Regions from separate parts of the Parageobacillus sp. VR-IP genome, predicted to be linked through region 2. Evidence: riboswitches for the same ligand, from Rfam matches in the RefSeq annotation. Region 2 holds a riboswitch; each other region holds the start of a gene.
What was found. A riboswitch is a leader RNA that binds a small molecule or an ion and turns the genes downstream of it on or off. The one in region 2 is predicted to bind S-adenosylmethionine.

Region 1 (10,773 bases), on a different contig from region 2:
AATTTCCGCCGTCATGCCGTATGATAAGTAATCTTCATCGACAACAAGCAAACGATGCGTCTTTTTAATCGACTGAAGGATCGTTTCGCGGTCTAATGGAACGAGTGAACGCAAGTCGATGACTTCTGCTTGAATTCCATGTTGTTCCAGCTTTTTCGCGGCTTCTAAAGCGTGATGGGTCGTCATTTGGATGCCCACAATCGTAATGTCCGTCCCTTCTCTTACCACCTTCGCCTTGCCGATTGGTACGGTGTATGCTTCTTCCGGAACATGTCCGACAGATGCGTCCAATTGATCCATCCATCCTAGTCCTTGTAATGTCTTATGAAACATAAAGACGACTGGATTGTCATCCCGGATGGCAGAAATCATCATTCCTTTCAAATCGTACGGGGTGGATGGAGCCACCACTTTCATTCCCGGAAGATGAGCAAAAGTGGCATATAATGTTTGCGAATGCTGGGCAGCATCACTGTATCCTCCGCCAACGGCGGTCATTAACACCATCGGCAGCTTAACCCGGCCCCCTGACATATACGGAATTTTTGCCATATGGTTATAAATTTGGTCCATACAGACGCCGAAGAAATCCACGAACATTAATTCGACAATCGGCCTCATTCCTTCTGCAGCCGCTCCAATCGCAGCCCCAATAAAAGCCGTTTCAGAAATCGGTGTATCGATCACCCGTTCAGGACCAAACTGTTGAAATAATCCTTCCGTCGCCCCAAATATGCCTCCGTATACACCGACATCCTCACCCATGACAAACACGTTTGGATCTCTTTCCATTTCTAATCTAATCGCTTCTGCAATCGCTTTATTTCCCGTTAATAAGCGTTGCTTTGTTTTTTGCATTTTGACGACTCCTTTCTATAGTGATTTAGACAAACAGATCTTTTAAAGCATCTTCCGGTTCAGGATAATCGCTTTCGCGCGCGAATTGATAAGCGGCTTCCACTTCTTGCTTTGCCTTATTTTCCAATTCGATCAGCTGTTGTTCTTCTATTTCGTATTCTTGGATTAAGATTTGACGCATACGAACAATGGGGTCTTTTTCCCTAAGTAAAGTAACTTCGTTTTTATCTCTGTAAATTTCTGGATCTCCTTGAAAATGCCCTAAATAACGGTAAGTTTCAATTTCAATAATCGATGGCCCCTCTCCCTTTCTCGCTCGTTCCACTGCTTCTTTTGAAACGTTGTACATTTCGATCGGATCATTATCTTTCACATAATATCCTTTCATTCCATAAGCAACAGCTCTTATATCATTGGATGGGACGGATGTGGATGCGGACTTAGGGACAGAAATTCCGTATTGATTGTTTTCAATCACGACAATAAGCGGCAAGTTCCACAGTGCTGCCATATTTAAAGATTCATGGAAAGCTCCTTGGTTGGCCGCTCCTTCTCCAATAAAAGCAACCGCTACCCAATCCGTCCCTTTTTTCTTCGCTGCAAGCGCCGCCCCAAGTGCATGTGGAATGCCCGCTCCGACAATTCCTCCGCAGGAAAATTTGACATCTGGATCAAATAAGTGCATATGCCCGCCTTTGCCTTTTCCGAGTCCAGTCACTTTCCCAAAGATTTCGGCGGTCATTTTATTTAAATCTACTCCTTTTGCGATCGCGTGATGGTGCGGACGGTGCGGGGACGTCACCGTATCTTCTTTCTTTAGATGAACACATATACCGACAGCGGCCGGTTCTTGCCCCGTCGCCAAATGCATTTCACCCGGTACAGGCCCTGCACCGATATTAAAGACAGGGTTTTTTCCTTCGGCGTAAGCTTCTGCCATTTTGTCCTCGTAATAACGAATTTTGTACATTGTTTCGTACATCCAAGTAAGATGATCCAAAGAAATCGTCGCCAACTTGCTCTCCTCCTTCATTGGAAATAAAACGTTTTCATCTCCATTAATACGCAAAAAACGTGCCAACACAGACGAATGAGGGGAAGGAAGCTATTGAATATGAAATTGATCGATCTGCCACAAATAGTTTCATCGTTCTATCAAAAAATCTAGAAATTTTTTACGAGATAATAGATTCAATTAATATTCTTTCAGTAAAAAGAAACAAAGTGTCCCATTTTGGAACACTTTGTTGCCACATATTGATACAATTTGATACAAAATGAAACAATAATTTTGTTAATAAGCAATGTTAAATTTTTTCATTTGTCGATAAAAAGTGCTTCTGGAAATTCCCAAATGTTTGGCTGCTTTCGTGATATTCCCATTACATAAACGTAACGCCTGGATAATAGACTGTTTTTTGATCTCATCTCTATGTACCAACATCTCCTCCTTTTTTTGCCCTGGAAACATTTGAAACACTTCTTCCGGCAAATCTTTTGCAGACAAAATTGGTTTTGTATTCCGATTTAACGTTCTTTCTAGTATGTTTTGCAATTCCCGAATATTCCCTGGCCAGTCGTACTGAATGAGAGCTTCTAAAAAGTCTTGTCGGATTTCTGGAAACGGTTTGTTTAATTTTTTGCAAAGCCTACCGATAAAGTGACGGACAAGAAGTGGTATATCCTCTTTTCTTTCCCGCAAAGGAGGCAGGGTAATCGGCATGACATTGAGACGAAAGAACAGATCTTCCCTGAAGCTTCCCTTTTGAACTTCCTCACGGAGATTTTTGTTCGTAGCTGCAATAATCCGGACATCCACCGGTATCACTTTATGGCCGCCGATCCGCATTACTTCTTTTTCCTGAATAACCCGTAAAAGAAGGACCTGCATTTCCAAAGACATTTCACCAATTTCATCTAAAAAGAGAGTGCCGCCATCAGCAAGTTCGAATTTTCCTGCACTTCCTCCTTTTTTGGCTCCAGTAAAAGCACCCTCCACATAGCCAAACAGCTCGCTGCCAAGAAGATCGCGAGGGATTCCGCCGCAATTGATGGCAATAAACGGTTTGTTTTTTCTCTTGCTTGCATTATGGATTGCTTGTGCAAGCATTTCTTTTCCCGTCCCGCTTTCCCCTAATATTAAAACGTTTGAATCGGTCTCTGCAGCAAGTTTGGCTTCATTCAGTTTTTGAATGAAATGAGGATGCTGCCCGATAATATCATCAAACGTTATTTTTGCCTGGTTTCCGGATAAGTGATTGACAAATTGGCGCACTTTTTGGATTTCTTTCACCATGATCATCGAACCAATCCAATGTTTGTCTTTATAGATGGGGATTTTATCGACCATCACATGATGGGTATTTCTTGATGGCTTCACCTTTAAATGGAGTTCTTGGTTTTGCAGATAGACAGGCTTATTGGAGACAATGGATTTATTTATAAAAATTTCGTTGATCTTTTTTCCTTCTAGGTGCGACTGATCAAGACAAAGGAGCTTCTTCAGCTGATCGTTGGCCTTTATAATTTTTCCTTCCGTATCAATAATTAGGATGCTTTCTTTCATATTATTGGTTGTCGCTTCCAAAAACCTTTGCATCATGATATTTTTTTCCGTATTTTCATTTAATTTTAATTGATACTCAATAGCTTTGACCGCTGAAACCACCATCCCTAATGTATGGGGATGCACCTTTTCATATGGGCCGGAGACATTTAATACTCCGATAATGTTGCCTTTTGAATCATGAATCGGAGTCGCGGAACAAGTCCATGATTGGCATATTTGCGAATAATGTTCCTCCGCAAATATCTGTACAGGTTGATCAATAACAATGGATGTTCCAATCGCATTGGTACCCATGGTTTGTTCGCTCCAATCCGCCCCCTCGACAAAACCAATTTGAACAGCCATTTTTAGGGTATCCGGATCGCCAATTGATTTTAATAGCTGACCTTTTTCATTGCAAAGGATGACTAAAAATCCGGACCCCTTTACGATGGAATAGAGCCCTTCCATTAATGGCATGGACCAATCAATAAGTTTTTTGTACCGTTCCGTTTCAATTTTTTTTATTTGGCCATATGGCTGAAAAGGATCTACCTTCCATTTTTTTGATCGAATCCACGAGTCTTTGACAATGGGGGAAAGTTTTTCATCTAGTTCATTTTCAAAAATAAAGCGCTTCCACATTTCTTTGACATCCTCCCGCCGACTGTTCACGCCAAAACACCTCCGCAGCACGTTAAGGGTTAGTGGTTTATCCGTGAACTAGTTCGTTACTTTTCACTATCAAAATGAAGCAACATTAGACTTGGGATATTGTCGATGCTTGAAGCGTTCAACCCGGTCCATCCTGGTTGTTTTTCTATATTGTAGCATTGAAAATTGGTATTATGCCAAAAAAACGGATTGAGTTGGGTAATCAGTTTTGACAGCTGTTTTGATTACTTTAAATTCATTTTCTGTACTATCTTCTTTTGTTTGGTAAACAAATAAATCTATCTGATACTGCCCCATAACATCTCGACGCCCATCATCATATGATATACGGAAAATGAATGAAAGGGGAAAAAACGATGGAGATACCTGTTAGCGGATACTTGGTTCATTCTGATGATTCCGACTCCTATCACTCGCATAACCTGTATATTACTACTTGGGATGGCAGGCCTGTGCATGTTCACCAATTCTCTGGGGTTACTTCTTTTGACGTAGGCCATAGCCATAAATTTGTTGGCGTGACAGAACCTGCGCCAAGCGGTGTTCCGCATACACACCGTTATTTTACATTTACCTCCTTCGATGATGGACATAGACATGAGATAAGGGGCGTTACCGGACCGGCTATTCCACTTCCAGGCGGAGGGCATTATCACGAATTTTCCGGTGTTACAACCATCAGCGGACGAATTCCCCACTCACATCGATACAGAGGAAGAACGAGCGGTGGATAAAACTCGATGTTAACCAAGCCTCGTATCAAGTTGTTGCCTCAAAATAATGTGATAATGGTATAAGTCAGTGAGCTTTTGCATACTTCCATCCTAACTTAAATCATAGAAAAACCACTAACAGAATAAACAGGGGTTCAATCGAATGATGAAAAACAAACAGCCACGTCCCTCATCTGGCTTTTCACAAAATCGTAGTAGACTATTTTAAAGAGAAAGTAAAGAAAAAATATATTTTTTGACGGAGCAACTATGACTTGTTTATGTAGTGATAGCCACTATTTTGGACAGTGGTTATGTAAAGAAGGAAATCATCTCACAAACGGAAACGCTCACATATCAGAACACCCCCATAAAGAAAAGGTCTCCATATCAGAGACCTTTTCTTTATATCGCTTTATTCGCTTGTAAGTCCACCTTCACTTCTTTTGGCTTTTTCAATTTTGGATAGTCAAACACAATCGCAAGCATCCCACAAACTCCAATTAAGATTGGATAAAATGAATACTGCAAAATGCTTAATGGTGAAATGGAAGCAACACCTGCTGCTAAAAGCATTTGCGCACCGTATGGGATGAGCCCTTGGAAACAGCATGAGAAAATATCTAATATGCTGGCAGATTTACGCGGATCAATGTCATATTGATCTGCAATGTTTTTCGCAAGTGGGCCAGCAATTAAAATGGAAATCGTATTGTTTGCGGTTGAAAGATTTGTTAAACTCACTAATCCTGCGATACCAAATTGTGCTCCTTTTTTCGACTTTACATTTCTTGTTACTAATTGAAGTAAATAATCAATTCCACCGTTATGTTTAATGACTTCCACCATACCGGAAATTAAGATCGCAAGCAATGACAATTCCTGCATTCCAGCGACCCCGTCACCGATGGCTTGAATGAGGCCCATTGCATTATAGCTTCCATCAAGAAGGCCGATGATCCCTGCTAATAAAATGCCGCCTGCTAACACAACTAGTACATTGACACCCATTAATACAGTCACCAATACACCAAGGTAAGGCAAAATTTTTATCCAATTAAAAGATTGATTCGTCATTTCCGCTTGCTCTCCAGCAGGAAATATCCAGAAAAGAACGATGGTGATAATGGCTGCTGGTAAAACGATGAAAAAGTTCACCTTAAACTTATCTTTCATTTTCGTATTTTGTGTTCGTACTGCCGCAATCGTTGTGTCTGAGATAAAAGATAAGTTGTCTCCAAACATGGCACCGCCAATGACAGCTGCCATCGATAATGCCAAAGAAATATCCGTTTGTTCGCTGATTCCGACTCCAATCGGCGCTAATGCTACAATCGTTCCCATAGAAGTTCCCAGCGAAATGGAGATAAAACATCCAATAATAAATAAACCGACTATTAATAAATTTTGTGGAATAACGGAAAGAGCTAAGTTGACCGTTGATTCAACAGCCCCCATTTTTTTGGTTACTTCCGAAAATGCCCCTGCTAATAAGAAAATGATGACCATTAACATAACATCGGCATTTCCAGCCCCTTTGGTGAACACTTCAACCTTCTTCGTTAAAGACTCTTTCGGATTCATCATCAACGAAATACTTGCCGCAATCAAAATCGCCACAATGACTGGAAATTTATAAAAATCACCCATAGCAATTCCTGCACCAATGAACAACACTAAAAAGACGACAAATGGAAATAACGCAAATAGATTTCCTTTTTTTAACTCCACTCTTTCCACCTCATTTTATATTTTTTCGAAGGGCCTATTCACATAGAGAAAAGGCCTCTTCTTATCTGAACATAAGAAGAGGCCTTATACGTATCTATATAAGAAACCCTTCTTATCTTTCAAGCATGATGCTTGCTGGATTTGGCACAGCACTCGAAAACGAGTCCGCTGCCGAGACTTCTTCGGGCCAGTCCCTCCGCCTCTCTAGATAAGAAGATGAACAGTCGTATTTTGTTGTAAAAACAACTAAAAGGTTACAACATATTCATCTGTTGTGCAATACACCTTGAGAATGTCTTATTTTTAAATAATTTTCAACAAATCTTAAAATAATATGCAAAAATCCCGTAGCTAAATACCACGGGAAAAGAAAGCAAAAATCTATTCTGGTTTATAGATCCCATATTTCATTATCTTAAGATATTCATTCAGTTCCCTTATCAAAGACTCCACACCACTCATGACATCCATTTGCTTATTTTTGTATATAGCCATATACTTATTAGACAGTTGTTCGGCAATCAACATGGTCATGCGGATCACGGTATCCACGGAAATATCCTCTCTAAGTTTTTCCATTTGGATCAGGTCTTTAATATAAACATGCTCCAGTAAAAAATCTTCCTGATAAGCTTCGTAATGTTTCTTAATAATTTCTTCCATTTCCTCCTTTACTGCCACAGGAGGATTGGTGAAGGCATCCGTGATAAACTGAGTTTCTTGGAGATACTGAACCGTTAGTTTTTGTTTCAACAGGACGATTTCTTTGATCCTTTCAAAGAAATCATCAGATTGAATTTTTTCCATTTCTTCCATTGCTAGTTCCGTCAGAAAGTCCTTCACATAATTCACTAAATAAAGGTACAAGTTTTTCTTGCTCTTAAAATAATGGAAAAGAAGCCCCTTAGAAATTCCCGCCCGTTTCGTAATGACATCTGTAGAGGCTTTTTCATAGCCATTTTTCACAAATTCTTCGATGGCCACTTTGATTATCAGGTCTTTTTTTTCTTTAGGCTGCTTTTCAAAAGCTGAATACAATTTTAACACCTCTAATTTCATTAGACTGCAATATCTTTCTTTTTATATACCATATATGAAGCGAAGATACTAATCAAAATAACCGCAGCCATAATAAAGATATACAGAGGCTCAATCTTGTTATCATTAATAATGGAGGCGGCGTCCACATATTTAAACGGGCTGAAATATTTTAGGAACTCTAAGTCTTCCGATATCCCTGCCATCACATTCATAAAGTAGGCAGCTAGGACAATCCCCAGTGAGATGGAAAGGATATTTCGTGTTTTTTTCATGAGCGATGACAACATAAAGGCAATAGCACCGAAAGTCAAATGAAGCAATATCGTTGCGACAATTAGCAAACTAAACGTGTCAGTCGGAACATCCGGGTCTTTTGCAAATTGAAATCCAATGATACTTGCTATTGTCGTAATCCCGTTAAAGATCAAAATATTTACCAAAACGGCCAGAAGTTTTTCTGTTACTATTTGGCTTCTTGTGACAGGTTTTGACAACAAAAATTCAATCGTTTTTTCATTTTCTTCTTTGGCCAAGATATTAGACGCAAGAATTGCCGAGTATATACTTCCCAGAAGGGTAGTCATCATATAGATTTCTACACCGTAAAAACCCATTAAATCCCCCATGTTTAGCTCATTCATTCCAAACGCTTTTTTTACCGATTGCGGATAGGCCTCAAGCAGCTTTGCCACATTTTTTTGCTGCTCGGCAAACTGAGGATAAATGCTTAACGTTAATAAAATAAGACCGCTGAGTACGACGCTCCAAATGATTAATGATTTTAAATTTCGTTTCAACTCTCTCTTAAAAATCATTGTCAACCCCGCCCTTCTCATAGTAATGCATAAATACTTCTTCGAGAGTCGGCTCTTCGATTAACAAATCCTTAATCGGCAGGGCATTCAATTTATTTAGAAGCGCCTTTATGTCCCCGCTGTAAAGCAACGTTATTTCATTTCCTTTTACTTCTTTCTTCACTATTCCTTCCAGTTTGAGGTCTATTGGTTCCGCTCGTTCAAATGTAATCGTGATATATTTCAAATTTTTCTTCGTAAGATTTTCAATCGTTTCTACTTTAACAAGTTCCCCTTCCTTAATAATGGCGACCCGATCACACATCTTTTGCACTTCAGAAAGAATATGGGAGGAGAAAAAGATCGTTGTCCCCTTCTTTCTTTCCTCTGCAAGAAGTTCAAAAAAGGTGTTTTGCATCAGCGGGTCGAGTCCGCCTGTCGGTTCGTCCAATATAAGAAGTTTTGGCTCATGCAAAAGCGCTTGGACAATCCCCACCTTTTTTCGATTACCAAACGAGAGATCTTCGATTTTTTTATGGAGATCCAAGTCAAGTCTTTCCGCCAGTTCCTTCATTCTCTTCGGATTAAATTTTTTATAAAAGCTAGCTGAGTATTTTAATAAGTCGATCACCTTCATATCATCGTAATAATGGACTTCAGACGGCAGATAGCCCACGTCTTGCCTTATTTCTTTTGAGTGCTTGATGATATCTTTTCCAAAAATAGTCGCACTCCCACTAGTCGGATAAATGAAATTTAACAGTGTTCGAATGGTTGTGCTCTTGCCTGCTCCGTTCGGACCGATAAACCCGAAAATTTCTCCTTCTTCAATGGAAAAGGTAAGGTTTTTAATTCCCCGGTTCTTTTTATAAGTCTTGGTCAAATTCTTGATATCTACAATTTTCATACATTCCTCTCCTTCGGGTGGCTTTGCATCCATTGACTGATCAGTCAATTACATTATATAGAAATATTGACTCATAAGTCAATACATTTCAAAAAAATCTGCACGGTGGATAGCAATCCCTACAAAGAACACGACATAAACCATTTGCTCTCTAGTCTCAATGTCCTGTGTAACTCCACAGATGACGGAAGAAATTTATTTCTTCTATGAGGAGTGGAATAATAAAAAAATCCTTTACACAGGCGGACCGGCAAGGATTAGACTTGATATATTTATTTTGACATAGCCATTCTTTTTTCTTGATATCATATCATTAGAATCTTAAATCAAATACATGCCTGCGACACCATGTAAGATATTTCAATGGCCATTAGCGAAAGTAATTCTTACCAACCGCCTTGTTATGGTAATGTTTAAAGCCACTTGGCTATCCAAATAAAAAAGGCTGTCTCATATCCTGAGACAGCCTCCTGACACATTACAATTCCACAAGTCGTTTATGCCTGTTTTAACATATGAAATACTTGCTCCACGTCTTTATCTCCACGTCCTGAAAGGTTGACGATAATGATTTGCTCTTTGCTTAATGACGGCGCCAGCTTCAGCGCATAAGCAACCGCATGGGCACTCTCAAGCGCTGGAATAATCCCTTCTGTTTTCGATAAAAGTTGAAATGCTTCAAGAACTTCCTCATTGGTCACCGTATAATACTCGGCACGTCCTGAAACTTTCAGATGGCTGTGCTCAGGGCCGATTCCCGGATAGTCAAGACCAGCGGCAATCGAATAAGTCGGCTGAGGATTTCCTTCTTCATCTAGCAACACTAAACATTTAAACCCATGAAGCACGGATGGGACACCTTTTGTAAGCGTCGCCGCTTTTTCCGGTTCGACGCCGATCAGACGTACGCTTGGTTCATCAAGATAATGAGCAAACGCTCCAATCGCATTGCTTCCACCGCCAACGCAAGCGATGACGACATCAGGCAAACGTCCTTCTTTTTTCAAAATTTGACGCTTGCTTTCTTCGCTGATGACAGACTGAAAATGTTTAACGATACTTGGATACGGATGAGGTCCAACCGCTGAACCAAGCAAATAGAACGTGTCCTTATAGTTTTGAACAAAGTCATTTAACGCTTCATCGACTGCATCCTTTAATCTTCCTTGTCCTTTTGATACCGGAACGACTTTTGCGCCTAAAAGCTCCATGCGAAACACATTTAATGACTGGCGTCTTGTATCTTCCATACCCATATAAATGGTGCAATCCATACCAAACATCGCACAAGCCGTCGCGGTGGCGACGCCATGTTGTCCCGCCCCCGTTTCAGCGATGACGCGTTTCGCTCCCATTCGTTTCGCAAGCAAAATTTGTCCGATGACGTTATTGATTTTATGTGAACCTGTATGGTTCAAATCTTCACGCTTCAAATAAATTTTCGCCCCGCCTAAACGCTCGGTAAGCCGAGCTGCAAAAGTAAGCGGATTCTCACGCCCGACATAC
Region 2 (10,773 bases):
ATATTACATGTCGATGGGGCATACGGCAGAGCAAGTCGCGATGAAATATGGCGTCAGCCGCGAAGACCAGGATGCGTTTGCGGTGCGCAGCCATCAGCGCGCGGCCAAAGCGATTCGCGAAGGCAAGTTTAAAGAGGAAATTGTACCCGTCGAAGTGACAGTAAGCAAAATTGAAAACAACAAACTAGTCGAGAAAACGATTCTTTTTGAAGAGGACGAAGGAGTCCGTCCGGATACGAATATGGAAGCACTAGCCAAGCTTCGTCCGGCATTTTCCATCAATGGAACGGTAACGGCCGGAAATGCGTCGCAAATGAGCGATGGCGCGGCGGCGGTGATGGTGATGGACCGCGAAAAAGCAGAATCGCTCGGCTTAAAACCGCTTGGAAAATTCCGTTCGTTTGCCGTTGCCGGAGTGCCGCCGGAAGTAATGGGAATCGGCCCGGTGGCGGCGATTCCGAAAGCGTTGAAACTAGCTGGCTTGGAGCTTTCCGACATCGGATTAATCGAGTTGAACGAAGCATTTGCTTCGCAATCAATCCAAGTCATTCGTGAGCTTGGATTGGATGAAGACAAAGTCAACGTCAACGGCGGAGCGATTGCGCTAGGCCATCCGCTTGGCTGCACGGGAGCCAAACTGACGCTGTCGCTACTTTATGAAATGCGCCGCCGCAACGTGCAATTTGGCATCGTGACGATGTGCATTGGCGGCGGTATGGGAGCAGCGGGAGTATTTGAATTAATCTAATTGGATCTAGCGGGCGGCGTAGTTCGCCGCTCGACGATATAAAATTTAGGGGAGGAGTACAAAAATGGCAAAAACATTGGAAAACGCGATTAAAGGTGGGAGCTTCCTTATCGAAGATATTCCTTGCGAACGCGTATTTACGCCGGAGGATTTTACCGATGAGCATAAAATGATTGCGAAAACGACGGAAGATTATGTCGTCAATGAGGTGCTTCCGCAATTAGAGCATTTAGAAAATCATGAATTTGACCGCTCTGTAAAATTATTAAGAAAAGCGGGCGAGCTCGGATTGCTTAGCGCCGACATTCCGGAAGAGTACGGCGGGTTAGGGCTGGATAAAATCAGCTCCGCGTTGATTGGGGAAAAAATGGCACGCGCTGGCGGTTTCTCGATTTCCCACGGCGCCCATGTCGGAATCGGGTCGCTTCCAATCGTTCTGTTCGGAACGGAAGAACAAAAGAAAAAATACTTGCCGTCGCTTGCGACCGGCGAAAGAATCGCCGCCTATGCGCTGACAGAGCCTGGTTCTGGTTCCGATGCATTAGGAGCAAAAACGACGGCGAAATTAAACGCCGAAGGGACTCATTATATTTTAAACGGAGAAAAACAATGGATTACGAACGCTGGATTTGCGGATATCTTTGTCGTATATGCGAAAGTAGACGGCGAACATTTCTCCGCATTCATCGTGGAACGGGACTTCCCGGGCGTATCGACCGGTGCGGAAGAAAAGAAAATGGGAATTAAAAGCTCGTCGACGCGGACATTGATTTTACAGGATGTTCCTGTTCCGAAAGAAAACTTGCTTGGCGAAGTCGGCAAGGGACATGTGATTGCGTTTAACATTCTTAATATCGGGCGTTATAAACTTGGCGTCGGCGCGGTTGGGGGCGCGAAACGGGCGCTTGAAATTACGCTTCAATATGCAAATCAGCGCCAGCAATTTAAACGGCCAATTTCGCAATTTAAGTTAACGCAAGAAAAATTCGCGACGATGGCTTCCCGTTTGTATGCAACCGAAAGCTCTGTTTATCGTACAGTCGGTTTATTTGATGAGCGGATGGGTCTTTTGGATAAAGAAAAAGCAAAAGAAGGAAAAGAAATCGCCAAATCGATTGCCGAATATGCGATTGAATGTTCGCTGAATAAATTCTTTGCAACGGAAACATTGGATTATATCGTGGACGAAGGCGTACAAATCCACGGCGGCTACGGATTTATGCAAGAATATGAAATTGAACGCGCCTATCGCGATTCCCGCATTAACCGCATTTTCGAAGGGACAAATGAAATCAACCGTCTGCTCGTTCCAGGAATGTATTTGAAAAAAGCGATGAAAGGCGAGTTGCCGCTTTTGCAAAAAGCGCAGCAGCTGCAGGAAGAATTAATGATGCTAGTGCCAGAAGAAGTCGGCGACGGCGTGCTTGAACAAGAAAAATATTTAGTGCGCAACGCGAAAAAGATTGCGCTCATGGCGGCAGGATTGGCAGCACAAAAATTCGGCCCGAAACTCGAAGAAGAGCAAGAAATTTTAGTCAATATTGCGGATATTGTTGCGAATATTTACGCGATGGAATCGGCGGTGCTTCGCACGGAAAAAGCGATCAAAAACTCTGGAGAAGAGAAAAACAAACAAAAAATCCTTTATACGCAAATCTTTTGCCAAGAAGCGTTCAATGAAATCGAAGCACATGCAAAAGAAACGCTCATTGCCGTGGAAGAAGGAGACACATTGCGTATGATGCTGTCCGCTTTGCGAAAGTTGACACGTTACATGCCAATCAACATCATTGCGAAAAAACGCGAAGCCGCAGCCGCGCTCATTGCAGCCGAACGTTATATTGTGTAATAATGGAAAGTACCAGGCTTGTCCTGGTACTTTGCATATAAAGGATGGGTGAAGATGGCGTTCACGTTTTATTGGTATCCAAAATGCGGCACGTGCCGGAAAGCAAAAAAATGGCTTGACGAACATGGAATCGACGTACAAGCAGTGCATATCGTCGAAAATCCCCCGACAAAAGCGGAATTGACAGAGCTTTATCGCAAAAGCGGGCTGCCGTTGAAAAAATTTTTCAATACAAGTGGTATGAAATACAGGCAGTTAGGGTTAAAAGAAAAAGTGAATACCGCTTCCGAGGAAGAGCTTCTTGAAATACTTGCCTCAGATGGCATGTTGATCAAACGGCCGATTTTAACCGATGGGAATCATGTCCTTGTCGGGTTCCAAGAGGAACAATATGAAAAATTTTTCAACGAATGAGACGAATTCAGTGAGTTTTTTGGTAAAATCGGTTATGATGAAAAAGAACATATTTTTTGTCAATATGGAGGGATGCGAGCATGAATACACCGAAAGAATTACGCTATTCAGAAGAACATGAGTGGGTGCGTGTAGAAGGAGACAAAGTGCGCATCGGCATTACGGATTTTGCGCAATCCGAATTAGGAGATATCGTGTTTGTCGAACTTCCGGAAGTAGGAACGGAAATTACCGCCAATGAGCCATTTGGCAGCGTGGAATCGGTCAAAACGGTGTCCGAGCTTTATGCGCCGATCAGCGGCAAAGTCGTTGAAGTCAATGAAGAATTAAATGACAATCCAGAGTATGTCAATGAATCCCCATATGAAAAAGCATGGATGATTGTCGTCGAGCCGAAAGATATGAGCGAGATCGATAATTTATTAACAGCAGAGCAATATGAAGCAATGGTAAAAGAAGGTTAAACCTTCCTGCCATGAATCATAAAAAAGATGGACACCCTATACATAACTGAATGGACAAAAAGGGGTGCTCCTATGGCATTAGAAACAAGACAAGTCAACATCACCGATCGCGTGATAGGCAAAATAAACGGTGATTCGGTTGAACTATATGTGGGGAATGAGCAAATTGGCCATCTTCCTTTTTCACAAGCAAGCCATTTGCTGCAGTTAAAAAGTGGATATGAACAGAAAAATGGACAAATTTATAAGGAAATGACCGTCACCGTTGAGCCAGATCAAAAGTATGTCGATTGCGACGGTGAGGCTGGTTGGTGCTAAAAGCAACGGTGTGCTGCCGTTGCTTTCTTCTTGTTTTTATAAGATGCGGTTCATGAAGCGGCGCTTGCCCCGCCCGTTTCTGCGACGGAAACCATGGCCGCCGTTGTCATATAAAATAATAGTACAACGACATTTACTTTAGGTGATTGTTTATGACGGAAATCGAAAAAGTGATTATTGTCGAAGGACGCTCTGACAAACAAAAAATCGCCAATATTCTAAATGAGCCGGTGGAAATTATTTGCACCAACGGGACAATCAGCGATGCCAGGCTGGAGGAGCTGATTGACGAGCTTTATTATAAAGACGTTTATATATTAGTCGATGCCGATGAAGCAGGCGAAAAATTACGCAAGCAGTTTCGCCGCGAGTTTCCAGAAGCGGAGCATATTTATATTGACCGTGCCTACCGCGAAGTGGCAGCCGCGCCAAATTGGCATATTGCGCAAGTATTATTGCGTGCGAATTTTGATGTGCATATGAATTATTTATTGAAAAGGTGAATAAGCAATGAAAAAAATAGAGCCGTTTGAGATTGATGAAGTCATTCGCAATGAAGAGGTGGTTTGCCTTTATTTATATACGCCGATGTGTGGCACTTGTCAGCTTGCCAAACGGATGCTGGAAGTAGTCGAGGAATTGTTTCCGTTTCTTCCGTTTTACCAGACGGATATTAATTATATACCGAAGCGGGCGGTTGCATGGAAAATTGAAAGCGTTCCATGCCTTCTTTTATTTCAACATGGTAATATCGTCAAAAAATGGTATGCGTTTCATTCTGTTCCTTATTTGCATAAAACAATAAAAGAGATGTTGCCGAACAGCCATTAGATTTTTTGAAGCCAAAGATAGACTAGTTCATCGACGATTTTTGAACGATTCCCCTCCCCTATGATGTGTTTGGCGCTCGCGTTGAAAACAGCAGTTGTTTTGCCTCCATTTGACATATTTCTTGGGAAATGACGGGAATTTTGTTCTTTTTCTAAATGATTTGTCGAGCTTTTTCTAAAGGATTCTTTTCGCTCATATGGAAATAAATGAAACAAAGGGGAGGCGGATAAAATGAATATGCGTGAACTAGTCAGCCAACTTGCCGAACGAATGCAAACATTAAATCATCTATTGCCGATTTTACCGGAAGAAGAGCTGTACGTTCGCTTTGAGTGCGAAACGGAAACAGCAGTCGTGGCCATTTCAAAACATCAAATCAGCCCAAAAGCGGAAGTAGACGAGCGGCGGGTATTAACGGTGCGCGGGTCAAAAGAAGCATTGGAATCGCTATTAAGCGGAAGGATGAAATTGCAGCAGCAAATTCGTCTGAAAGAAGTGTGTATTTCCGGAAGTTTCCGGCATATGTTATTGTTGGAGTCATTGCTTCACTTAGCCAAGCCATATCGATATGTTTGTTAAATAATGTTTCACATAATTTCCTATGCAAAAAATTCGTAGGCGCAGAAAATAGTGCTGCCATTCAGAAAAAACTTTGATTACAAAAGGCGGAGAGGGTGCCCGGTGCAATCCTGCAATCGATTTTCCTAACACGGTGCTAATTCCAGGAACCTAGACAGCTCGAAAAGATCAAAAACATGTCCCCCTTCTCTCCCTGACAAGAGAGAGTTTTTATTACAAATCAAGGGGGGAACAGAGGATTTGGTCGTCTGTTGGGATTGGAAAACATCAATGAATGAATTGAGGATTTAGAGCAGACCATTGCCGCTGCGACGTGGATTACTTTGAATATTTCCGTTTCATCATAAAAGTAAGATTGCTGAAAAATATGGGAGAAAAATTTTTTTGTTGACATGATTCGACATAAGATGATACAATCACATTCGTAAATTAATTTGTAATTAATTGAAGATTTGTAATTGAATAATATGATTGTTGCGCTCTTATCAAGAGAGGTGGAGGGATGTGCCCAATGAAGCCCGGCAACCGTCAGCACATGTGCTGAAATGGTGCCAATTCACACAAAGCGTCTGCTTTGGGAGATAAGAGACGGAATGGTAATGATTACCTTTCTGTTCTCTTCGAGCAGAAAGGTTTTCTTTTTGGAACGGCTGCTCTGCTAGATGAAGGAAGGTGAAAATGTGCATGATTACATTGGAAAATGTGACGAAAATATATGAAGCGGCAAACGGATCGGTCACTGCAGTCGATCATGTTTCTTTACAAATTAAAGAAGGGGAAATTTTTGGAATTATCGGATATAGCGGCGCGGGGAAAAGCTCGCTCATCCGTCTTCTTAACGGATTGGAAAAACCGACAAGCGGCAAAGTCATTGTTGCCGGACGGGATATGGCTAATATTAAAGGAAAAGAATTGCGAAAGGCTCGCCAGGAAATCGGGATGATTTTCCAGCATTTTAATTTGCTATGGTCAAGAACTGTTCATGAAAATATTGCCTTTCCGTTAGAAATTGCTGGTATCCCGAAGGAAAAGCGGAAAAAGCGGGTCGATGAGCTAATTCAGCTTGTCGGGCTGCAAGGAAGAGAACATGCTTACCCGTCACAGCTGAGCGGCGGGCAAAAGCAGCGCGTTGGCATCGCGCGTGCGTTAGCAAACAATCCAAAAGTGTTATTGTGCGATGAGGCTACATCCGCGCTAGACCCGCAGACAACTGATTCCATTTTGGAACTTTTGGTGGATATTAATAAACGTTTAGGATTGACGATCGTATTAATTACCCATGAAATGCACGTGATTCGCAAAATTTGCGATCGCGTCGCAGTGATGGAGAACGGAAAAATTGTCGAGCAAGGCGAAGTGCTGCAAGTGTTCCGGCAGCCAAAACAAGAGATTACGAAACGATTTGTGCGGCAAGTTGTTGAACCGGAGGAAACAAAAGAAACGATTACCCATCTGCTTGATAAATATCCGAACGGAACGGTTATCCAATTGACGTTCGTCGGGGAGGCTGCGGAACAGCCGCTGATTGCCAATGTTGTGCGCCAGTTTCAAGTGGATGCAAATATTTTACAAGGGAAAATTTCACAAACTCATCAAGGCGCCTACGGTGTGCTGTTTGTTCATATAGATGGGGAAAAAGAGGAAGTGGCCCGCGCGATCGATTATATTCGCCAGCAGCAAGTGGCGGTGGAGGTGATTACGGATGCTCGCTAACCTCTTACCGAACGTAGAGTGGGATATGATTTGGGCGGCTACGGTCGAGACGCTTTACATGACGGGAATCGCCGTTGTGGCGACATTTATATTAGGAACGATTCTTGGCCTGCTTTTGTTTTTAACGTCAAAAGGAAACCTCTGGGAGAACCGTCTGGCGAATATGATCATTGCTGCTATCGTCAATATTTTCCGTTCCATTCCATTTATTATATTAATTATTTTGTTAATCCCATTTACGAAATTGTTGGTTGGAACGATTCTTGGTGCCAACGCCGCGCTGCCGGCGCTCATTATCGGAGCGGCGCCATTTTACGCGAGAATGGTGGAAATTGCGCTCCGCGAAATTGACAAAGGTGTTATTGAAGCGGCGAAAGCAATGGGGGCATCAACGGCAACAATTATTTGGAAAGTGCTGCTTCCAGAGTCACTGCCTGCACTTGTGTCCGGAATTACCGTAACGGCTATCGCTTTAGTTGGGTATACGGCGATGGCAGGAGTTGTCGGCGCCGGCGGCCTTGGAAATTTGGCCTATTTGGAGGGGTTCCAGCGCAATCATAACGATGTCACGTTTGTCGCCACTGTTCTTGTTTTAGTGATTGTTTTTGTCATTCAGTTTATCGGTGACTTTGTCACTTCCAAAATAGATAAGCGATAAAAAGGGGGAAATCGATATGAAAAAATGGATTAGTGCATTATTTGCCGCCGTTCTTGTATTGGCATTGGCAGCATGCGGAGGCAATAACAACGCTGCTGACGGCAAAAAAGAAGGAAAATTAACGAAATTAGTCGTTGGAGCTTCCAATGTTCCGCATGCCGAAATTTTAGAACAAGCAAAACCGATTTTAAGAAAAAAAGGCATTGACTTAAAAATTGTTACATTCCAAGATTATGTATTGCCAAACAAAGCGTTGGCGGATAAAGAAATTGACGCGAACTATTTCCAACACATTCCATATTTGGAATCGCAGAAAAAAGAACACGGATATGACTTCGTCAACGCTGGCGGCATTCATATTGAGCCAATCGGTATTTATTCAAAAAAATATAAAAGCCTTGAAGAATTACCAGACGGCGCGACGATCATCATGAGCAACTCGGTTGCCGACCATGGCCGCATTTTATCGATGCTGCAAGAAAAAGGATTGATTAAGTTAAAAGACGGCGTGGACAAAACAAAAGCTACGGTGAAAGACATTGTCGAGAATCCGAAACATTTAAAATTTAAAACAGATGTTGATGCGGGAATGCTGCCGCAAATTTATAAAAACGGCGAAGGCGATGCAGTCGTGATTAACGCGAACTACGCGCTAGATGCTGGCTTGGACCCTGCAAAAGACCCGATTGCTATCGAGTCGCCGAAAAACAACCCATATGTCAATATTATCGCTGTACGTAAAGGCGATGAAAACCGCAAAGAAATTAAAACGCTTGTCGAAGTGCTGCAGTCGAAAGAAATTCAAGACTTTATTAAAAAAGAATATAAAGGTGCTGTCATTCCAGCGGCACAATAAAAATAACGGAAGCGATTCGCTTCCGTTATTTCTTTTTTGGCAGCTTTTCGAGAATGGCGATCAGCAGCGTAATGATCAAAGAGCATTGAAGCGAAATAACGATGGTAACAATATCGGTTGGTTGCGCGTCTTCCAACAATGCCCCTACCAAGAAAAATAACAAGGTAGAGATAATAATCATCATGAGGAATATGGAAATCCATTTTCCCATTTGTTTCCCTTCCATTCGTCTATATTTTAATTCCTTTTTCCTTCACGAGAACACCCGCCGGAAGCCCACGGCTTTAGCTGTGGGAGGAAGGTGGATTTTTCCTATTTTCAATATATACTGAATTATTTATTCAATATAAGTATAATGAATTTAGAAAAACAGGTGAATGAAGAATGCACTGCACTCTCAAGATAAAATTAGCGTCAACCCCTGAACAATTCCATGCGTTGCTGGAAACGATGAAACGGTTTAACCAAGCTTGCAACTATATTAGCGAGATTGCTTTTCGCTTTAGAACCTTTTCCAAAACGAAAATCCATCGGCTTTGCTACTAGCAACAGCATCGTCAACACTCTTCTCGGTCTTTTTATCAGTTGAGAAAGTTTATGGAGTTAAAGCAGCGATCGCTGGCGTTCGGGTGGTATTGGTTCATCCGAAGAATACTTCCCGCACCTGTCCGATTTGCGGACATGTTGCCAAAGAAAACAGGCCGTCAAGAGGACAATTTTATTGTCGCGCTTGTGGGCACGCTGCCCCTGTCGACAACGTGGCTGTGGAAAATATCCACAGGGCTGCGGTCAACCAGCCGAACGCGGCAGCCAATTAGGCTAGTTGCACGCCCACGGTTTAGCCGTTGGGCAATTGACACATACTAACACCGATATAATTTATTGAGAGAGGTGTTAAGGAGTGAACCAGCAACAACATACGTCGGTTGAAACGGCTCTTCGCCATTATAAAGAGGGAATTGGCGTGTTTACGCAAAAGCTCCCCGAAATTGCTAGCAGCTTCAATGCTTTCACCGAAGCTTGTTTTGAAGCCGGCGCGTTATCAAAAAAAGAAAAACAGCTTATTGCTTTGGGAATCAGCCTTGCTACGCAAGATGAATATTGCACGATTTACCATACGAAAGGCTGTTTAGACGAAGGGGCTTCGGAACAAGAAATTTTAGAAGCGTGTGGGGTAGCGGCGGCATTTGCCGGCGGCGCGGCGATGAGCCAAGCGGTAACGCTAGTGCAAGAATGCATTCGCGAATTATCCCAAACCCATTAAAAGACTCCGACATAGGAGTCTTTTTTATAGCGTCTGAAAAATTCGTTAGCGATGCCAATTTTTTTAATCTAAGTTGATTGAACGCAAACAATATGCCGTTCGCGTAAAACGTAATCAGCAATTATAATAATTTTCACTATGAACATAGTGAGATTGTGTTCAAAAGGTTGCTAATACTTTTCATTTGTTATAAGATTGTAATGAGAATAAAATGAGAATGGAAGGCAAGAAAATCAGTGGTATACTGATTACATACATTTTCAGCGAAAATTGGAGGTATTCTGCATGGCAGTGTTGACAATTAAAGATCTTCACGTATCGGTAGAAGGAAAAGAAATTTTAAAAGGCGTGAATCTGGAAGTAAAAGGCGGAGAAATTCACGCAATCATGGGTCCGAACGGGACAGGAAAATCGACGTTATCGTCCGCGATTATGGGGCATCCAAAATATGAAGTGACACAAGGCAGCATTACATTAGACGGGCAAAACGTGCTAGAAATGGAAGTGGACGAAAGAGCGCGCGCTGGTTTGTTTTTGGCGATGCAATATCCAAGCGAAATTAGCGGGGTAACAAACGCTGATTTCCTGCGTGCCGCCATTAATGCCCGTCTTGGCGAAGGCAATGAAATTTCGTTAATGAAATTTATCCGCAAGTTGGATGAAAAAATGGCGTTCCTGGAAATGAATCCAGATATGGCGCATCGTTATTTGAACGAAGGATTCTCGGGCGGGGAGAAAAAACGCAACGAAATTTTACAGTTAATGATGCTCGAGCCAAAAATCGCGATTTTGGACGAGATTGACTCCGGTCTTGACATTGACGCGTTAAAAATTGTTGCCAAAGGCATTAATGAAATGCGCAGCAGCGAATTTGGCTGTCTGATCATTACGCACTATCAGCGCTTATTAAACTACATTACACCGGATTATGTGCATGTCATGATGCAAGGGCGCATTGTGAAATCCGGCGGCCCGGAATTGGCGCAACGTCTAGAGGCGGAAGGATACGACTGGATTAAAAAGGAACTTGGCATCGAAGACGAAACGGTTGAGCAAGAAGCGTAAGCGTTAGGAGGAAT
Region 3 (9,810 bases), on a different contig from region 2:
CCGCACTTCCTGCACTTTTTGCAAATCGATTTGCGCGGTGAGTGCGCAAGGCTCCTCGCCCGCCTCGGCAATGATTTCTCCCCATGGATCGATGATCATGGAATGGCCGGCAAACACGTTGTTCGGGTCGCTGCCGGCGCGGTTGCAAGCGACGACGTAGCATTGGTTTTCAATGGCGCGCGCCACGAGCAGCGTGCGCCAATGGGAAAGGCGAGGAAGCGGCCACTGGGCAACGACAAACAACACTTCCGCCCCTTGGACCGCATGGACGCGGATCCATTCCGGAAAACGAATGTCATAGCAAATGACACCGGCGCATAAGGTGTTTTCGAGCGTAAATAAGCCGGTATCCTCCCCAGGCTGGAGGTAAAGATGCTCATCCATCAACTGAAAGAGGTGCAGTTTGCTGTATTCGCCAACGACCGTGCCGTTTCGGTCGACGATATACATCGTGTTTGTCACGCCTTTTGCCGTTTTTTTGGCGACTGAACCGGCGACAAGATGGACGCGGTACGATTTTGCCAGTTTTGTCATGAACGTTTTCGCGCGTTCGCCGTTTTCATCGGCGATTTCATCGAGGCGGGTTAAGTCATAACCGGTCGTCCATAGTTCAGGAAGAACGATGACATCCGGACGTTCTTTTGCAATTTTTTCTATTTCTCTTTCTACAACCTGTTCGTTTTCGTGCGGGTTGCCAAAGGCAATATCCAGCTGCAGGCAGGCAATTTTTAATGTCATTCGTATTCACCTCAAAAAATTTTACTTTACATTTTGATTTTTACGATATATGATGTTGCACTAGAATTTCAAGAAATTTTTGAGAAGGTGTTAAGCATGACAAAACAATTTCCGTTATCCGACCTGTTAGAAGGGCTTCCAAAGCAGTTTTTCGCCTCATTAGTCGCGAAAGTAGCCAAAAAAATCGCGGAAGGATACGATGTCATCAATTTAGGGCAAGGAAATCCGGATCAGCCGACACCGCCGCATATCGTCGAAGCGATGCAAAAGGCGGTGGCAAACCCGAAATATCACAAATATTCGCCGTTTCAAGGGTATTCTTTTTTGAAACAGGCAGTTGCCGAGTTTTACAAACGGGAATACGGCGTGACCGTTGACCCCAAAAAAGAAGTCGCCGTTTTGTTCGGCGGTAAAGCGGGGCTTGTCGAGATTCCGCAATGCCTCGTGAATCCTGGTGATATCGTGCTCGTTCCTGACCCGGGGTATCCTGACTATTGGTCGGGGATTGCGCTGGCGCGTGCAAAAATGGTGATGATGCCATTGCGTGCCGAACACGAATTTTTGCCTGATTATAGTGACATTCCTCGCCATATTGCAGAAAAAGCCAAACTTATGTTTTTAAATTACCCAAATAATCCAACCGGAGCGACTGCTTCGCAGGAATTTTTCGAGGAAACGGTGTCGTTTGCCGCCAAGCACGGGATTTGCGTCGTCCATGATTTTGCTTACGGTGCGATTGGCTTTGATGGAAGAAAACCGGTTAGCTTCCTTCAAGCAGAAGGGGCAAAAGACATCGGCGTGGAAATTTATACGTTTTCGAAAACGTATAATATGGCGGGCTGGCGTGTCGCATTTGCCGTCGGGAATGAAAGCGTGATTGCGGCGATTAATTTGCTTCAGGATCATTTATACGTCAGCCTGTTTGGTGCGATTCAGGAAGCGGCAGCAACCGCCCTTCTTTCCTCACAGCGCTGCGTTGAAGAGCTTGTCTCCTTGTATGAATCGCGGCGCAATACGTTTATAGCGGCATTGCGGCAAATCGGCTGGGATGTTGCGCCTCCAAAAGGCTCATTTTTCGCGTGGCTGCCGGTGCCACATGGGTGGACGTCGGAACGTTTTTCCGATTATTTGCTTGAAAAAGCGCATGTGGCTGTCGCGCCGGGAATCGGATTTGGCGAGCATGGGGAAGGCTACGTGCGCGTCGGCTTATTGACGAGCGAAGCCCGTCTGCAGGAAGCAGCGGAGCGGATTGGCAAGCTTTGTCTTTTCAAAAGCGAAAAAAGTGATTGACAACGTCAAAAAATACTGTCATAATTCAAATTAAATTTGCAAGCACGAATTGTTTGAAAAGCGAATACAATATTGTAAGCATTCTTACTATAAAATTTGTGAAAATTTGTGAGCACGAATTGTTTGAAAAGTGAATACAATATTGCAAAGCATTCTTATCAAGAGTAGGCGGAGGGACAAGCCCAATGAAGCCCGGCAACCGGCTTGGCGGTGATCGCGAAGCACGGTGCTAATTCTTGCAGCGGAAACGCTGAGAGATAAGAAGAGTGTCCATTTCAATGCCTCTTCTTATGAAGAGGCTTTTTTGATGAAGAGAAAGAGGGATGAACATGAGTCAAGTCATTGCCACCTATGTTATTCATGACGAGAAAGACATAAAGAAAAAAGCAGAAGGAATCGCTCTTGGCTTAACGGTCGGAACATGGACCGACCTGCCTCTGCTGGAACAAGAGCAGCTGCGCAAACACAAGGGGGAAGTCGTCCATATACAAGAGCTGGAAGAAAGCGAACGGGCAAATCAGTATTTTGGCAAACGGCTGAAGCGCGCGATCGTGCAAATCGCTTATCCGACAGTCAATTTCAGCGCTGACATTCCGGCGCTTTTGGCAACGGTGTTCGGCAAGCTGTCTTTAGACGGTGAGGTAAAATTGCTAGATGTAACGCTCCCTGACGCTTGGAAGAAACAATTTCCGGGACCGCGCTTTGGCATCGACGGGATTCGCCGAAAAGCCAATGTATATGACCGTCCACTTCTCATGAGCATTTTTAAAGGCATTATCGGCCGCGATTTAGCGTATTTAACCGAACAGCTGAAGCAGCAGGCTCTTGGCGGTGTCGATCTTGTCAAGGATGATGAAATTGTATTTGACAGCGATTTGCTGCCGTTTGAAAAACGGATTACAGCAGGCAAAGCGGTGCTCAACGAAGTGTACGAACAGACGGGGAAACGGACGTTATATGCCGTCAATTTAACCGGCAAAACGTTCGAATTGAAAGAAAAAGCAAAGCGTGCGGTGGAGCTAGGCGCCGATGTATTGCTGTTTAACGTCTTTACCTATGGTTTGGACGTATTGCAAGGATTGCGCGAGGATGAAGAGATCGCCATTCCGATTATGGCTCATCCGGCGTTCAGCGGCGCGCTTACCCCGTCGGAATTTTACGGTGTTAAAGCGTCCTTACTGCTTGGCAAGCTGCTTCGTCTTGCCGGGGCCGACTTTGTCCTTTTCCCATCGCCGTACGGAAGCGTCGCGCTCGACAAAGAAGAGGCGCTTGGCATCGCCAAAGAATTAACGGATGAGAAGGAGCCGTTGAAACAGGCGTTTCCGGTGCCGTCAGCGGGCATTCACCCAGGGCTGGTGCCGCTTCTGTTCCGCGATTTCGGCGTCAATAGCATCGTCAACGCCGGCGGCGGCATCCACGGCCATCCAGACGGAGCGGCAGGCGGCGGCAAAGCGTTCCGAGCTGCCATCGATGCGGCACTTGCCGGCAAATCTTTGCACGAGGCAGCCCGCGAAAATGAGGCGTTGCAAAAAGCGATCGACTTATGGGGTGCAGTAGAGGTGACATCATGACTAAACGAGTGATCTTTTGCGATTTTGACGGAACGATTACGGACAATGATAACATTATCGCGATTATGAAGCAGTTTGCGCCGCCCGAGTGGGAAACGTTAAAAGACGATATATTGGCGCAGCGCATCTCCGTGCAGGAAGGGGTGGGGAAAATGTTTTCCCTGCTCCCATCGAGTCGGAAGGAAGAAATTACGGATTTCATTTTGCAGACCGCCCGTCTTCGCGACGGGTTTCGCGAATTTGTCGCATTTACGAAGGAGCATGATATTCCGCTTTATGTCGTCAGCGGCGGCATCGACTTCTTTGTCTATCCGCTATTAAAAGGGCTGGTCGACAAAGAGCGCATCTTTTGCAACGGCTCTGATTTCAGCGGCGAGACGATCCGCATCACCTGGCCGCATGCGTGCGATGACCAGTGTCAAAACGGCTGCGGCTGCTGCAAGCCGTCTTTGTTGAGAAAACTGGCGGTGCCGGATGCATTTCATATCGTGATCGGCGATTCGATTACGGATTTGGAAGTAGCGAAGCGGGCTGACCACGTCTTTGCCCGCGATTTCCTGCTAGACAAGTGTCAGGAGCTCGATCTTCCGCACACGCCGTTTACAACGTTTTTCGATGTCATTCATTTTTTGCAGACGATGGAGGTAAACGTATGAGCATCGTTGTAAAAAAATGGAGGGAGCTGGCCGAAGTCAAGGCAGAGCTGGCAGAGCGCGATTGGTTTTTCGCTACGAGCGGCAACTTGTCCATCAAGGTGACGGATGAGCCGCTTACTTTCCTCGTCACCGCAAGCGGCAAAGACAAGCGCAAGCAGACCGACGAGGATTTTTTGCTTGTTGACGCATTTGGAAAGCCAGTCGAGAATACAAATTTAAAGCCGTCCGCAGAAACGCTGCTGCATGTGGAAATTTATAATCGGACCAATGCCGGCTGCATCCTCCACGTCCATACAGTTGACAATAATATTATTTCCGAGCTGTACGGAAATAAAGGGGAAGCCGCATTTTCCGGCCAAGAAATCATTAAAGCGTTCGGGCTGTGGGAAGAAGATGCGATGATCCGCATCCCGATTATTCCAAATTACGCACACATTCCGACGCTGGCTAAGGAATTCGCCAAGCATGTCAACGAGGATGCCGGCGCAGTGTTGATCCGCAATCACGGCATTACCGTCTGGGGGCGGGATGCGTTTGAGGCAAAGAAGTTTTTAGAAGCGTGGGAGTTTTTGTTCAGCTGGCACGTCAAGTGGCTGCTGCTGAAGCAGACCGCTGTGCTGCCGGTTGATTAAATCATAAAATTGATAGAGGGGGAAATTCCAATGGCAGTAATCAAAGTGAAAAAAACGGGAGAAGTGATTGAAGGGGATGAAAATGTCCGCAGCTTTTTAAATAAACAAGGCGTGTTGTATGAGCATTGGGACATTAACAAACTGCCGGAACATTTGCGCGACAAATATGTATTGACCGACGAAGAAAAAGAGGAAATTTTGGCGACGTTTAAAGAAGAAATTGAAGATTTGGCGGCGAGAAGAGGCTACAAAACGTGGGATATCGTCGCCTTATCGGATGCGACGCCGAATTTGGATGAACTGTTGAAAAAGTTTGAACAAGTGCACATTCATACGGAAGACGAAGTGCGCGCTATTACTGCTGGCCATGGCATTTTTATCATCAAAGGGGACAGTGAAACGGGTTATTTTGATGTCGAACTTGAAGCGGGTGATGTCATTTCCGTGCCGGAAGGAAACCCGCATTATTTCACCTTAATGGACGACCGCCAAGTCGTCGCCGTCCGCCTGTTTATCGATCCGTCCGGCTGGGTCGCCCATCCGTATGAAGAAAAAGAAGAGGTAGGCCAGTAATGGCGATCTCCCCCTGTCTTCTTTAGACAGGGGGGTGTTTCATCGTTTTAGCGCAGGAGACCCCACTTTAATGAATGAAATGAGTAAGTGGGGAAGGAATGCGCCTTCCTCCTTTCTTTTGAGTAAAGCATTGCACTTCTGGGGAGTTACAAGCCCCCTCTTCAAAAGCCTCTAGGCTTTAAGTGGAGGGGTAGTTGACTAAAACGATTCGACTAAAAAAATCATAAATAATATGCCGATGATAAACGAATAGGTGGATGTTCGCTCATGTCCGTCCCCGTGGCTTTCCGGAATCAATTCTTTATAAATAATAAACAGCATCGCCCCCGCGGCAAAGGCAAGTCCATACGGAACCAGCCCGTGAAAGATGGAGGTTAAATAAAAGCCGAGCAAAGAAGTGACAATTTCCACTGCACCGGTTAACGTGGCGATAATAAACGCTTTCCATTTTCCGATTTGCTGGTTAATCAAAAAAAGAGCGACTAAAAATCCTTCCGGCGCGTTTTGCAAGCCAATCGCCAGCGCAATTAAATTACCAGTCTCCGCTGCATTGGAGGCGTAGCTGACCCCGACCGACAATCCTTCGGGAAGGTTATGTAGCGTAATCGCCGCGATAATCAGCAACGCCTTTTCATCAAACTGGATTTCTTTTTGCGTATGCTCTAAATCGATATGCGGCACGGTCATTTCTAAAACTGTTAAAATAAGAACGCCAAGAAAAAGTCCAACCGTTAAGGCGGCAAAGCCTCCTGCCTGCAATGCTCCGGGGATTAAACTCATCATCGAAGCCGCTGTCATAATGCCTGCCGAAAACGCCAGCAATATATCGCGCCAGCGGTGGGTAATCGATTTCGCCAAAAATAAAATCGGTACTGCTCCCAGCCCAGTCGATAACGCCGACAATATACTGCCGATTAATACTTGTTTCATCGAATCACCCTTTCCGTGCCTCCTGTATTTTTACCATATGCGTTTTCCGCTCGAATGTGATAACCGCCCAAACCATAAACAGAACATATTCATACATTAATATAATAAACAAAAGTCACCAAGTTACGAGTATGATACCGCCCATGTTGCTTTAAAAAACATTTGCGCCGTATCAAATAGTTAAAGTATAATGCAAGTAAGAAAACGGTGTTTTGCGGAAAGCAACGGGACATGCCTTTATAAATATTTAGCGACAAAAGGATTTGATTGCAAATGGCGAGGGAGAAGGACATTAAACAATCATTAAAATTGTTTATCGTTTTATCAAGAGCCTATCGGTCTGTTAATGACCAAGTGAATAAATCGATTCAATCGTTCGGCGTCAATCCAACCGAGTTTGCCGTATTAGAGCTGCTTTACCATAAAGGGGATCAGCCGCTGCAGCAAATCGGGGAGAAAATTTTGCTCGCGAGCGGAAGCATTACCTATGTGGTCGATAAGCTCGAAAGCAAAGGGTTGATTGTACGAAGAGCATGCGAGAGAGACCGTCGCGTCACGTATGCTTCGATCACGGAAAAGGGAAGAGCGTTTATCGAAAAGGTTTTTCCGGAGCATGCGCAGACGATTCACGAAACCGTTTCCGGCTTAACTGCGGAAGAAAAGGAACAGGCGATTTCGTTATTGAAAAAGTTGGGATACGGAGCAAAAAGGGAATAATTTGCGATCGTTTAACATAAGTGGAAGTGGCTGCCATAAGCAGCCACTTATTTTCAAAAATCTGGGTAAAAGTAAAAACACAAGGGAAGCGAGCCTTAATTTTTGATGAAGTCATCGTCCGCGTCAGTGGAAACTTTGCGCTCGATATGCATATTGATACAGATGAAGCGAATGCGGCAGGGCTGAAGACAGGGGATTATGTCGAGTTAATTCCATAAATATTCATCGCCATAAAGAGTCCCAGTTACGGGACTCTTGTTTTATGTCAAATGTTGTTCAAACCACTCGACAATATGATTGAGCCGCTCAAGGCGAAGCGCCGGAGGGCCGCTGCGGGAAAGATCATGGTTTGCTTCCGGGAAGCGGACGAGCTTCGTTTCCCGCTTTAAATGTTTCAGCGCGATAAACAGCTGCTCAGCTTGTTCGATCGGGCAGCGGTAATCTTTTTCGCTATGGAGAATCAATAACGGAGTTTGAATGTTTTTTACGTATTTCAGCGGAGAATGATGCCAAAGCCGTTCCGGATCGTCCCACACATTGCAGCCGACTTCCCATTCTGTGAAGAAATAACCGATGTCGCTCACACCATAGAAGCTGAGCCAGTTTGAAATCGAGCGCTGCGTTACCGCTGCTTTAAAGCGGTCCGTATGTCCGACGATCCAGTTGGTCATAAATCCTCCATAGCTTCCGCCAGTGACGCCCAGGCGCGTTTCATCGATAAAATCAAAATGCTCAAGCACATAATCGACGCCGCTCATAATATCTGCATAGTCCATCCCGCCGTAATCGCCGCGCACCGCGTTGACAAACGTTTGCCCATAGCCATGGCTGCCGCGCGGATTCGTAAACAGCACCGCATATCCTTTGTCCGCAAGCACCTGCATTTCATGGAAAAAAGTAAAACCGTACATTGCGTGCGGACCGCCGTGAATTTCGACGATGAGCGGCACTTCTTGCCCTTGTTCGAGATGAGGGGGCTTCATCAGCCAGCCCTGAATGGTCCAGCCATCACGGGATGGATAGGTGAATGTCTCCGGTTTGGAAAGGATAATCTCTTCTTCCAACTCCTTATTCACATTTGTCAGCTTGTTTCGTTTCCCATCATGAAGAGAAATAGTATGTAAGTCACCAATATGTGTTGGATCGCTAATTGCCGCAATCGCTATATGTTGATGCGGGTGAATCGTTAATCCATACAGATGGAATTCGCCGACTACAGATGGTGTAATGGTTCCGTCCAACGCTACATGATAAAGGTTAACGCGCCCTCGTTCGGAAGCAAGAAAATACACACCGTTTCCTTCTTTATCCCAAATGAGTCCAGGACCTGGCGCATCGGAATGCATGTCACCTACCATCGCATCACCGACATGGACATCCCAATTGGCGGTAAGCGGCCGTTTTTTTCCACCAGCGAGATCGAAAATCCACACTCGATTTAGCGTAGCGCCTAAATATTCGAGTTCATGTCCAATCGCCGCGAGCGTTTTTCCGTCCGGAGACCAGGACAGCGAAGTGAAAAACCCGTTTCCATCTGTGATTTTTGTTGTTTTTCCGCTGTCGATGTCAAGAAGAAATATATCGCGCGCAAACGTAAAATCAGGTTCATCGCTCCGATTGGCGACAAATGCGACTGTTTTGCCGTCAGGAGAGATGGCGAATGAACTGATTTCGTCATCGCCGTCTGTCAGAGCTTGAATCTTGCCTGCTTCTACATCGATGCGGACAAGCAAATCCTGTTTATCATCGCGAAATCCTGCTGTATCGGATTTATATTGCAGCCGCTCTACGACAAGCGGTGTCAGCTCGTGTTTTTCTTTCTCTTTTTTGTTTTGCTCCTCGCGCTCTTCCGGCGTTTCTTCCTTGCCAAGCGAAATGAGTGCTACGAGAAACCGCCCATCCGGCGACCAGCAGTAGTGGCGCACTCCGTTTTTTAATGCGGTTAACTGGCGCGCTTCCCCGCCGTCTGTCGGAAGAATCCAAATTTGTGTTTTGCCGGAGCGGTTGGAAAGAAACGCGATTATTTTTCCATTTGGGGACCAACGCGGAAAAGAGTCTTTTACTTTTCCAAACGTCCATTGTCTCACTTTGCCATCCGCTAATGTCAGGAGAAAAAGGTGGGAGCGATATTCCCGTTCGTCATCAATCGTTTTTTGCACAAAGATGACTTTCTCGCCATCTGGGGAGAATTGTGGGTCTCTCACAAAGCGGATGCGAAACAAATCTTCTGAGGTGATGCCGCGATGTTTTTTCTTTGCGTCCCGTACAGTCATCGAAGACACTTCCTTTTTTAAAAATTTTCTCTATAGTATTTCGATAAACGAACTACTTTTCCTTCTAAAACATGGCAAAATAATGGTATGATAAGGTAACCACCTAACGGACGAATAATCTTTCCGCATTAGGCCGAGAGGATGTGTTTCCGGTCGATTGCTCCATAGAAGAGCGGCTGCAAACATTTGAAGCACAAATTTCATGCCGCGTGACAAGGCTGATAGATTCGGAGGTAATAGTGATTGATGGAGAAGAAAAGAGAAAAATATAAAAAGCGAACGCCCGCGGCTTTCGGACGTTCGCTTTCGTTATGCCGACATTTTTTGTTTTTCTTTTGTTTGCTGCGCCGCTTTTTTCACTTGCGGGTAGAAGATGATGCCGCTTAAAAGCAGGGCAACCCCAAGCATAAACGTTTTGATATCGGCGGTG

Region 1: it holds a riboswitch for S-adenosylmethionine, as region 2 does, so the genes downstream of both, HT574_RS08445 (Na+/H+ antiporter NhaC family protein) here and HT574_RS05845 (methionine ABC transporter ATP-binding protein) in region 2, are expected to answer to the same signal.
Region 3: it holds a riboswitch for S-adenosylmethionine, as region 2 does, so the genes downstream of both, mtnW (2,3-diketo-5-methylthiopentyl-1-phosphate enolase) here and HT574_RS05845 (methionine ABC transporter ATP-binding protein) in region 2, are expected to answer to the same signal.

The regions. Positions count from the first base shown of each region.
Region 1 covers NZ_JABVYQ010000003.1:43,700-54,472, reverse strand. The annotation lists gene HT574_RS08465 (alpha-ketoacid dehydrogenase subunit beta) at 1-858, opposite strand, end outside; gene HT574_RS08460 (thiamine pyrophosphate-dependent dehydrogenase E1 component subunit alpha) at 884-1,891, opposite strand; gene HT574_RS08455 (sigma-54-dependent Fis family transcriptional regulator) at 2,153-4,081, opposite strand; gene HT574_RS08450 (YmaF family protein) at 4,438-4,815, shown strand; gene HT574_RS08445 (Na+/H+ antiporter NhaC family protein) at 5,200-6,525, opposite strand; SAM riboswitch class I at 6,635-6,740, opposite strand; gene HT574_RS08440 (TetR/AcrR family transcriptional regulator) at 6,907-7,584, opposite strand; gene HT574_RS08435 (ABC transporter permease subunit) at 7,584-8,381, opposite strand; gene HT574_RS08430 (ABC transporter ATP-binding protein) at 8,371-9,267, opposite strand; gene trpB (tryptophan synthase subunit beta) at 9,765-10,773, opposite strand, start outside.
Region 2 covers NZ_JABVYQ010000002.1:62,678-73,450, reverse strand. The annotation lists gene HT574_RS05885 (acetyl-CoA C-acetyltransferase) at 1-748, shown strand, start outside; gene HT574_RS05880 (acyl-CoA dehydrogenase family protein) at 813-2,597, shown strand; gene HT574_RS05875 (arsenate reductase family protein) at 2,652-3,011, shown strand; gene gcvH (glycine cleavage system protein GcvH) at 3,092-3,475, shown strand; gene HT574_RS05865 (YusG family protein) at 3,548-3,793, shown strand; gene HT574_RS05860 (toprim domain-containing protein) at 3,946-4,296, shown strand; gene HT574_RS05855 (thioredoxin family protein) at 4,304-4,624, shown strand; gene HT574_RS05850 (SCP2 sterol-binding domain-containing protein) at 4,856-5,203, shown strand; SAM riboswitch class I at 5,683-5,791, shown strand; gene HT574_RS05845 (methionine ABC transporter ATP-binding protein) at 5,888-6,916, shown strand; gene HT574_RS05840 (methionine ABC transporter permease) at 6,906-7,574, shown strand; gene HT574_RS05835 (MetQ/NlpA family ABC transporter substrate-binding protein) at 7,591-8,430, shown strand; gene HT574_RS05830 (hypothetical protein) at 8,456-8,641, opposite strand; gene HT574_RS19805 (zinc ribbon domain-containing protein) at 9,060-9,248, shown strand; gene HT574_RS05820 (carboxymuconolactone decarboxylase family protein) at 9,332-9,694, shown strand; gene sufC (Fe-S cluster assembly ATPase SufC) at 9,980-10,759, shown strand.
Region 3 covers NZ_JABVYQ010000001.1:340,691-350,500, forward strand. The annotation lists gene HT574_RS01850 (carbon-nitrogen family hydrolase) at 1-738, opposite strand, end outside; gene HT574_RS01855 (pyridoxal phosphate-dependent aminotransferase) at 835-2,028, shown strand; SAM riboswitch class I at 2,181-2,292, shown strand; gene mtnW (2,3-diketo-5-methylthiopentyl-1-phosphate enolase) at 2,358-3,599, shown strand; gene mtnX (2-hydroxy-3-keto-5-methylthiopentenyl-1-phosphate phosphatase) at 3,596-4,255, shown strand; gene HT574_RS01870 (methylthioribulose 1-phosphate dehydratase) at 4,252-4,887, shown strand; gene HT574_RS01875 (1,2-dihydroxy-3-keto-5-methylthiopentene dioxygenase) at 4,918-5,460, shown strand; gene HT574_RS01880 (ZIP family metal transporter) at 5,659-6,390, opposite strand; gene HT574_RS01885 (MarR family winged helix-turn-helix transcriptional regulator) at 6,664-7,107, shown strand; gene HT574_RS01890 (PduL/EutD family phosphate acyltransferase) at 7,134-7,325, shown strand; gene HT574_RS01895 (S9 family peptidase) at 7,368-9,380, opposite strand; gene HT574_RS01900 (amino acid permease) at 9,690-9,810, opposite strand, start outside.